One region of the Shewanella sp. MF05956 genome, then DNA from elsewhere that is predicted to be linked to it. Evidence: predicted binding sites of a transcription regulator. Region 1 holds the regulator's gene; each other region holds the start of a gene.
The links. The regulator MetJ, encoded in region 1, represses methionine synthesis genes. The targets are predictions, from matches to a motif close to TAGACGTCTAGACGTCTA.
Positions count from the first base shown of each region.

Region 2: a site for MetJ is predicted at 1,513-1,530, ahead of serA (phosphoglycerate dehydrogenase). Genes of this name have one in related genera too.
Region 3: a site for MetJ is predicted at 886-903, ahead of metK (methionine adenosyltransferase). Genes of this name have one in related genera too.
Region 4: a site for MetJ is predicted at 782-799, ahead of msrA (peptide-methionine (S)-S-oxide reductase MsrA). Genes of this name have one in related genera too.

Region 1 is NZ_JCAYNV010000003.1:347,675-349,887, forward strand. It holds gene metB (cystathionine gamma-synthase) at 1-515, opposite strand, end outside; gene metJ (met regulon transcriptional regulator MetJ) at 726-1,040, shown strand; gene AC19MX_RS05250 (sulfite exporter TauE/SafE family protein) at 1,110-1,850, shown strand; gene AC19MX_RS05255 (c-type cytochrome) at 2,106-2,213, shown strand, end outside.
Region 2 is NZ_JCAYNV010000008.1:177,479-179,691, forward strand. It holds gene serA (phosphoglycerate dehydrogenase) at 147-1,376, opposite strand; gene AC19MX_RS10850 (DUF2238 domain-containing protein) at 1,578-2,198, shown strand.
Region 3 is NZ_JCAYNV010000015.1:34,504-36,716, forward strand. It holds gene tkt (transketolase) at 1-391, opposite strand, end outside; gene metK (methionine adenosyltransferase) at 934-2,085, shown strand; gene AC19MX_RS16185 (hypothetical protein) at 2,159-2,213, shown strand, end outside.
Region 4 is NZ_JCAYNV010000005.1:116,007-118,219, reverse strand. It holds gene astE (succinylglutamate desuccinylase) at 1-600, opposite strand, end outside; gene msrA (peptide-methionine (S)-S-oxide reductase MsrA) at 822-1,301, shown strand; gene trxB (thioredoxin-disulfide reductase) at 1,503-2,213, shown strand, end outside.

The DNA.
Region 1 (2,213 bases):
ACTGCAACTAATGCCCCTACATCACGACAAGCACGGCTAATCGCTTCAATATCAACAACGCGCAGTAATGGATTTGACGGGGTTTCTAACCACACTATTTTAGGTTTTTGCGCTATCGCTTGGCTCAATGCTTGAGCATCGGTTTGGTCGACAACCACTAATTTAAATTGGCCTTTTTTAGCCAAATTGGTAAACAAGCGATAACTGCCACCATAACAGTCGTGCGGAACCACTAATAAATCATCAGGGCCGAGTAAGCTGGTCACCAATGTAATGGCCGCCATACCTGTGCATGTCACCACTCCGGTTGCACCTTGCTCAAGTTTTGCCAGCGCGTCACCTAATATGCAACGAGTAGGATTGCCTGATCGGCTGTAGTCAAATTCGCGCGGATTTTTATGGCCGTCGAACGAATAATTGGTCGATAAATAAATCGGTGGTACTACGGCTCCATGTTGTGTGTCTGATTCTATACCCTGGCGAACGGCCAATGTGGCGCTTTGATGCTTAGTCATAAAGACTCCTAAAAATTCACAAACACACAAAATAGATGTCTAGACGTCCAAATTTACCTAAGAGGTTAGCGTACGTCAACCTAAATTAGACGTTTAGACGTCTAAACATAAAGAAATCTATTTGCAATCGTCACTAAATAGTAGCAATAATTTGACTAGAGATTGTAAGGGGTTAAAATCTGCCCCGTATTTATCGTTAAGGGTAAGTTAATGACTGAGTGGAATGGCGAATATATCAGCCCATATGCCGAACACGGCAAAAAGAATGAACAAGTAAAAAAGATTACAGTTTCTATCCCTTTAAAAGTATTAAAAGTACTGACAGATGAGCGTACCCGTCGCCAGATAAACAATCTGCGTCATGCGACCAACAGTGAACTGTTATGCGAGGCATTTTTGCATGCATACACAGGCCAACCATTACCTCATGACGGTGATTTATCCAAAGATGAACCGGATAGCATTCCAAGTGAAGCGAAAAAGTTAATGGATGAGATGGGTATTGAGTGGGAAGAAATGGAATAACCCACAGACTTAATCAACAGACTTTGAAGCGACCCTAATAAGAAGTCGTGATATTTTTATAGAGAACTTATGATGTCATTTATCGATCCATCTACATTGATACTGGCATCAGTTATCGTTTTTTTTGGCGCGCTAACCCAAAGCTTAATTGGCTTTGGGTTAGCCGTTGTCGCAAGCCCTCTGCTGTATATTGTGAATCCCCAACTTGTCCCTGTCCCCATAATTGTCATGGGATTTGCCATTTCGGCAATGACCTTATACAGAGAACGCGGTCACCTGCAATTTAATGGCTTGCAATACGCCTTACTCGGCCGGATCCCCGGTGGATTTGTGGGTGCAGGATTATTACTGTTTGCCCCACAAGCCATACTCGGCTTAATTATTGCGGCTATCGTATACATTGCCGTGATTCTGAGTGTTTACAAGATTACCGCCCCCATCAACCGTGTAAGCTTATTTATTGCTGGAGTATTCTCCGGTATTTTTGGCAACATCGCCGCGATTGGTGGCCCACCGATGGCAATTTTACTCGCCGGACAAGATGCCAGCCAATTTAGAGCGGCATTGTCAGCCTTTTTTGTGTTCAGCTCACTGATTGCGTTAGCCATTTTAGCCATAGTCGGTTTAGTAGAAATAAAGCATTTGTGGTTGTCACTGATGCTGCTACCGTCAGTCATTAGCGGCTATCTTGTCTCTGGTTTGTTAATCAACCACGTCGATAAAAACAAAACCCGTCTTGCCACTCTCGTGCTCTGCAGCATCAGCGCCACGGTTTTAGTGGTTAAATCAGTGATGGCATTAGCCAGCTAACCCTAAAAGCGATCTCTTTTTACATCTCAAAATATACCCTTACCCGCCTATCAAGCATCCAGCCAAATTAGCAATAGATCTGCGTCACACAAGTTCATTAGATTTTTTTCAATTAACTTTTTTTCAATTAGATTTTTCTCATGAATATGATCTACTTCAAATTAACAATACCTCTTTTTAGGTAACATTATTTACAGCAAAGCAATACAGCAATATTGCTAAGGCACAACCTATAAAAGCCCATAGAGGATAAACATGATGAACACTTATATGAAAGTTGGTATCGCAGTCGCTATTGCATTATCTCTCGGTAGCCAGGTCATGGCAGCCGATGGCGGCAACCCTAAAAAAGGTAAACACCTG
Region 2 (2,213 bases), on a different contig from region 1:
AGAATAAGACGATATGTGTTGAAGTGTAACGGATTAATATCATACTCAACAGAGGGCAGAGGTTTAAAGCTAATAAAAAAAAGCTACCTTGTGGGCAAGGTAGCTTTTATGAGCAGTTAGCCATTCACGAATGAGTTATGAGTTGATTAAAACAATACGCGAGCACGAATCGTGCCTTCAATTGATTTAAGTTCAACTAAGGCTTCTTCAGCTTGATCTGAGTCGACTTCCATAACCACGTAACCTATTTCAGCGGTGGTTTGTAAGTACTGAGCAGCAATGTTGATGCCTTTTTCAGAAAACGCCTGGTTGATTTTAATCAACACGCCAGGACGGTTTTGGTGAATATGCAATAAGCGCGAGGTACCACGGTGCTGTGCAAGAGACACTTCAGGGAAGTTAACTGCAGACAAGGTCGAACCGTTATCTGAGTATTTAACTAACTTACCCGCGACTTCAATACCAATGTTTTCTTGTGCTTCAGCAGTACTACCACCAATGTGCGGTGTCAGTAACACATTGTCTAAACCACGTAATGGCGACACAAATTCATCGTCATTTGATTTTGGTTCAACAGGGAATACGTCAATCGCTGCACCGGCTAAATACTCTGAAGTTAACGCTTGCGCGAGATCGTCAATTTCTACCACAGTGCCGCGAGAGGCGTTGATAAAGAAGCTGCCTTGACGCATTTTGGCAAACTCAGCTTTAGCAAACATATTCTTGGTTTGAGGCGTTTCAGGTACGTGTAAGCTCACAACATCGGCTTGGGCGAGTAATTCGTCCATTGAATGAATTTGTGACGCGTTACCCAGTGGCAATTTATCTTCGATATCAAAGAAAATCACTCTCATGCCTAAGGTTTCAGCCAAAATGCCCAGCTGCGTACCAATATGACCGTAACCAATCACACCTAAGGTTTTACCGCGTACTTCAACACTGCCGTTGGCGCTCTTTAACCAACCACCACGGTGTGAAATTGCATTACGTTGTGGAATGCCACGCATTAGCATAATAATTTCGCCAATGACTAATTCGGCTACGCTACGCGTATTGGAAAACGGTGCGTTGAAAACCGGGATACCCAGTTGTTCAGCGGTAGATAAGTCAACCTGGTTAGTGCCGATACAAAAACAGCCAACAGCGACTAGCTTTTCTGCATGGTGTAACACTTCTGCAGTGAGTTGAGTGCGCGAACGTAATCCAACAAAGTGAGCATCTTTAATGGAGGCGAGTAACGCCTCTTCGCCGAGTGAGGCTTTGTGATATTCAATATTGGTATAACCTGCACGTTCCAGTACATCAACCGCAGTTTGGTGGACGCCTTCCAACAGCAGGATTTTAATTTTATCCTTGTCAAGCGAGTGTTTCGCCATGATATGGGTACCCTCTCATCATTAAATGGTGCTTATGCTAATACATAGACTATTAGTGTTAATGCATGTACTTATAGTTGTGATATAAATGCGGACTTCCAACGCCATCCCAAAGTAGCACTTTTTTTATGGCTTGTGGAGGGCTAGATGGCTAAAGTAATATTTTAAATTTAGAACAATATCGCAGATGAGGAAATTAGGATGAAAATGCGCGTAATATGGATAGCGATTTACCTGTTGGTATTGTTGTGGTCGGTGAGCGACCCCAAAGATATGTTTACATGGTGGCTAGAAGCCATCCCCGCCTTAATTGCCTTACCTATACTCTTTTTTAGTCGTAAACGTTTTCCGCTAACGTCTTTAGCTTATGGGCTTATTTTAGTTCATTGTTGCGTATTACTGGTTGGCGCAAGGTTCACTTATGCAGAAGTCCCTTGGTTTGACTGGCTAGCGCAGGTCATGGGGAGCGAGCGTAACAACTACGATAAAGTGGGGCACTTTGCCCAAGGCTTTATTCCGGTGATTTTGGCGCGTGAGATATTTATTCGTAAGCAAGTGATGCAAATTGGTGCCTGGTGCCAATTTTTAGCGGTGTGTTTCGTACTGGCATTTTCGGCTTTTTATGAACTGATTGAATGGTGGGTTGCCGCGGCAACAGGCGAAAATGCCGAGGCGTTTTTAGGTACTCAAGGTTATGTGTGGGACACCCAGTCCGATATGTTTTTAGCCTTAATCGGTGGCATTGTTGCTTTGTTAGTGTTGACGCCAGTGCACAATAAACAAATAAGGCACATTATGGCGCAAAGCCAGCCCGTCAATTGAGTGAACTGTCGCAAG
Region 3 (2,213 bases), on a different contig from region 1:
TTTCCGCAATCGCCATACCCACAGCGTTACTGATACCAGCACCTAAAGGACCCGTTGTGGTTTCAACACCAGGGGTATAACCATATTCAGGATGACCAGGTGTTTTAGAATGCAACTGACGGAATTGCTTTAGCTCTTCGATAGGCAATTCATAACCAGATAAATGCAGTAAAGAGTAGATAAGCATAGAGCCATGACCGTTTGACAGAACAAAACGATCGCGATCGACCCAGTTAGGATTAGTTGGATTGTGCTTTAGAAAATCATTCCATAGCACTTCGGCGATATCAGCCATCCCCATTGGGGCACCTGGATGACCAGAATTGGCTTTTTGAACCGCATCCATACTTAGGGCGCGAATAGCGTTAGCGAGTACTTTACGAGATGACATGCTCTCTCCTGCTTGTTTGTAAGGTCTAACGGGCAATTGTGAAGCCATATTTTCCCCTACAAGGCGATGTGACGCAAATTAAAATTTCTCTCATTACATTTTTTGTCGCTAATAAAGCACATTTTTGACCACTACAGGTCTCAAAACAGCTCAATTTTATACACCACCTCTCAAAAGTAAAAACCAATCTGAGACATTGATGTTTTGAGTAATTATTTATTGACAGTCAAGCTAAAAAGCAACTCAACATCAGTAAAAAAACATATTACATCTTTAGCTAATACCCAATAACCAACCTTAACATTGTTCAATTAATGACACCAAAGTGATTAAAACAGAACAAAATAAAACTTCAAAAACCTTTTTAATCAGAAAGTTAATTAACCTCAAAGCTAAACACTCTCCTTATAAATAAAAAATATTCATGCACCACTGCACAATTCTCCAGTTAAATTCGTATTAGGGGGTGTTATCGATTTCGATTTCGACTAAAATAGACGTCTAGACGTATATTCAAATGCAACCAACGAGATTCTCCTATTATGGCAAAGCACTTGTTTACCTCTGAGTCTGTCTCAGAAGGTCATCCAGATAAAATCGCCGATCAGATTTCTGATGCGGTATTAGACGCAATACTTGAGCAAGATCCTAAAGCTCGTGTTGCGTGCGAAACATATGTTAAAACAGGCATGGTATTAGTCGGTGGTGAAGTCACCACTTCTGCTTGGGTCGATATTGAAGAAATTACCCGTAAAACGGTACGCGAAATCGGTTATACCAATTCAGATATGGGTTTTGATGCCGATTCATGTGCAGTTTTAAATGCGATTGGCAAACAGTCTCCAGATATTAACCAAGGTGTTGACCGTTCAGATCCGGCAGAGCAAGGCGCGGGCGATCAAGGCTTAATGTTTGGTTATGCCAGCAATGAAACCGACGTATTAATGCCAGCACCAATTACTTATGCTCACAAATTAGTGAAGCGTCAGTCTGAAGTTCGTAAAGACGGCACCTTGCCGTGGTTACGCCCTGATGCAAAAAGCCAGGTCACTTTTGCATACGACGACGGCAAAATTATTGGTATTGATGCAATCGTACTGTCAACTCAACACCGTGAAGATGTTACCCAAGCTGACTTGATTGAAGCCGTAATGGAAACCATTATTAAGCCGGTATTACCTGCACAGTGGTTAAATAAAGACACTAAATACTTTATTAACCCTACCGGTCGTTTTGTCATTGGCGGCCCTGTGGGTGATTGTGGTTTAACAGGTCGTAAGATCATTGTTGACACCTACGGCGGTATGGCACGTCACGGTGGTGGTGCTTTCTCTGGTAAAGACCCATCAAAAGTAGACCGTAGCGCAGCTTATGCGGCACGTTATGTTGCTAAAAACATTGTTGCTGCCGGTCTTGCTGATCGCTGTGAGCTTCAAGTGTCTTATGCAATTGGTGTTGCAGAACCAACCTCAATCAGTATCGAAACATTCGGTACAGGTAAAGTGTCTGAAGAAGTATTGATTAAGTTAGTACGTCAACACTTTGAATTACGCCCATATGGCTTAACCGCGATGTTAGATTTGGCTCGCCCAATCTACCAACAAACGGCAGCTTATGGACACTTTGGTCGCGATATTTTCCCATGGGAAGCGACAGACAAAGCTGAAGCATTACGTGCTGACGCCGGTTTATAATTAACCGAGCTGTCCAGCCTACACAAAAACCGCCGCATGGCGGTTTTTTGTTAACATTAGAAAAATAAACATTATGATAAACATCCGCTGGGTAGAGACTAACTTACCCACTCAATATGAGCATTGCG
Region 4 (2,213 bases), on a different contig from region 1:
ATGGTGGAACAACATCGTATCAACGCCACATGCCGCCAAAAACATAATTTGTTCACCGCTGAAAGCACGGCCTGGACGGTATGGGTAAATAGCAAACTTCTCATGCTTTGAAGCACGGATTGCAGTATGTAAGTCGTAATGTATGCGTTGATTGTCACCATTAGCATTGAAAAAGTCTGCCACATATTGCTCTAACGCTTTGGCACGATGACGCTCAGGATGGCTTAAGCCCTCACCTTTTGAATGCGCGCCGCTGAATAAGCGGTTCATGTTCTCGTCAATAAAACGGGTTTTATTGAGAATAGCAGCAGGATTACCGATTAAAAACATCACTCGTTGTTTTGCGATAATACGCTGGGTCAGTAAATCTTTAATGAGTTGATTACAGATTTCAATCGGCGCGGTTTCATTACCATGCACAGCGCAAGACAACACAATATCTTTGCTGGCATGAGCTGGAGTAAATACAATCACTCCAGTATCTAATACATCAACACGAGTGTGCTGACCTAGCATAAAGTCATATGCTGCAGGTATGTGAGTGGGGTTGGCTAAGGTGTAAGCTAAAAAATCGTTGTTGTTGGTTAGGTCAGATAACACGATCAACTCCTTGTATCATTATTATATGGCATCGTTAATGACATGTTACTTAATGGATTAACTTTTGTGCCTATTGGCGCGGATTCTATCATAGGAGAACGCGAGTTTAATGATGGCATATGTTAGATTTATTTATTAATCAAAGTTTGCTTGCAAAAACATAAAATATTCAACACAATTACAGCCATCTAGACTTCTATAATTTGTTTTAAGGGTATGTCATGGCGTTAGCAACATTTGGTGCAGGTTGTTTTTGGGGTGTTGAGTATTTCTTCCGTGAAATAGACGGTGTAAGCAATGCAACTTGTGGCTACATGGGTGGCAAAGACAGTGCAAACACCTATAAAGAAGTTAAAACAGGTTCTACTGGTCATGCTGAAGTGGTTCAAGTTGAGTTTGATCCAGAAGTCGTCAGTTACAACGACTTGTTGGACACGTTTTGGAAAAACCACAACCCAACCATGCTCAACATGCAAGGCGGCGACATTGGTACACAATATCGCAGCACGATTTTTTTCCATGATAAAGAGCAAAAAGCCCAAGCTGAAAGCTCGAAGTTGGCATTAGCTCGCAGTGGTAAATGGGGACAGCGTCATATTGTGACTGAAATTGTACCGATACAAACATTCCACATCGCTGAGGAATACCATCAGAATTATTTAGAAAAAAATAATTTACCAACCTGTCACTTGGTTTATTAATCACAATAATGTTCCAAGCCTAGCAAGACTTATTGCGGTTTCAAGCTGGTTAATGATCACCATTACCCAGCTTGAACAATAATATTTACACAATAGATTAGCGCAATCGATTTCCTACCGTTAACTTCCCTTTACCCGCCGATATAAATTCCATACAATCCCATGCAAATTGCTTAAGGCATGTTATCGGAGAAAAAAATCATGAGTGAAGCTCGTCACGTTAACCTACTAATTTTAGGTTCTGGCCCTGCCGGCTATACCGCTGCTGTTTATGCTGCGCGTGCAAATTTAAATCCTGTGATGATCACAGGTATGCAGCAAGGTGGTCAATTAACCACGACTACTGAAGTTGAAAACTGGCCAGGCGATGCAGAAGACCTAACGGGTCCTGCATTAATGGAGCGCATGCAAAAGCATGCTGAAAAGTTTGATACCGAAATTATTTTCGATCACATCAATGAAGTCACGTTAACAGAACGCCCTTTCCGTTTAAAAGGCGACAATGGCGAGTTTACATGTGATGCATTGATTATCGCTACTGGTGCGTCAGCTAAATATTTAGGTCTGCCATCTGAAGAAGCGTTTATGGGCCGCGGTGTTTCTGCCTGTGCAACCTGTGACGGTTTCTTCTATCGTAACCAAAAAGTGGCAGTGATTGGCGGCGGTAATACTGCTGTTGAAGAAGCGCTTTACTTAAGTAACATTGCCTCTGAAGTTCACTTAATTCACCGTCGTGACAGTTTCCGTTCAGAAAAAATTCTGATCAACCGTTTAATGGACAAAGTGGCTAATGGCAACATCATTTTACACCTAGACCAAACACTTGAAGAAGTGACGGGTAACGACATGGGTGTAACGGGTCTTAAAAAGAAGAGCACTAAAGACGGTTCTATTACCGATTTAGAGGTTGCT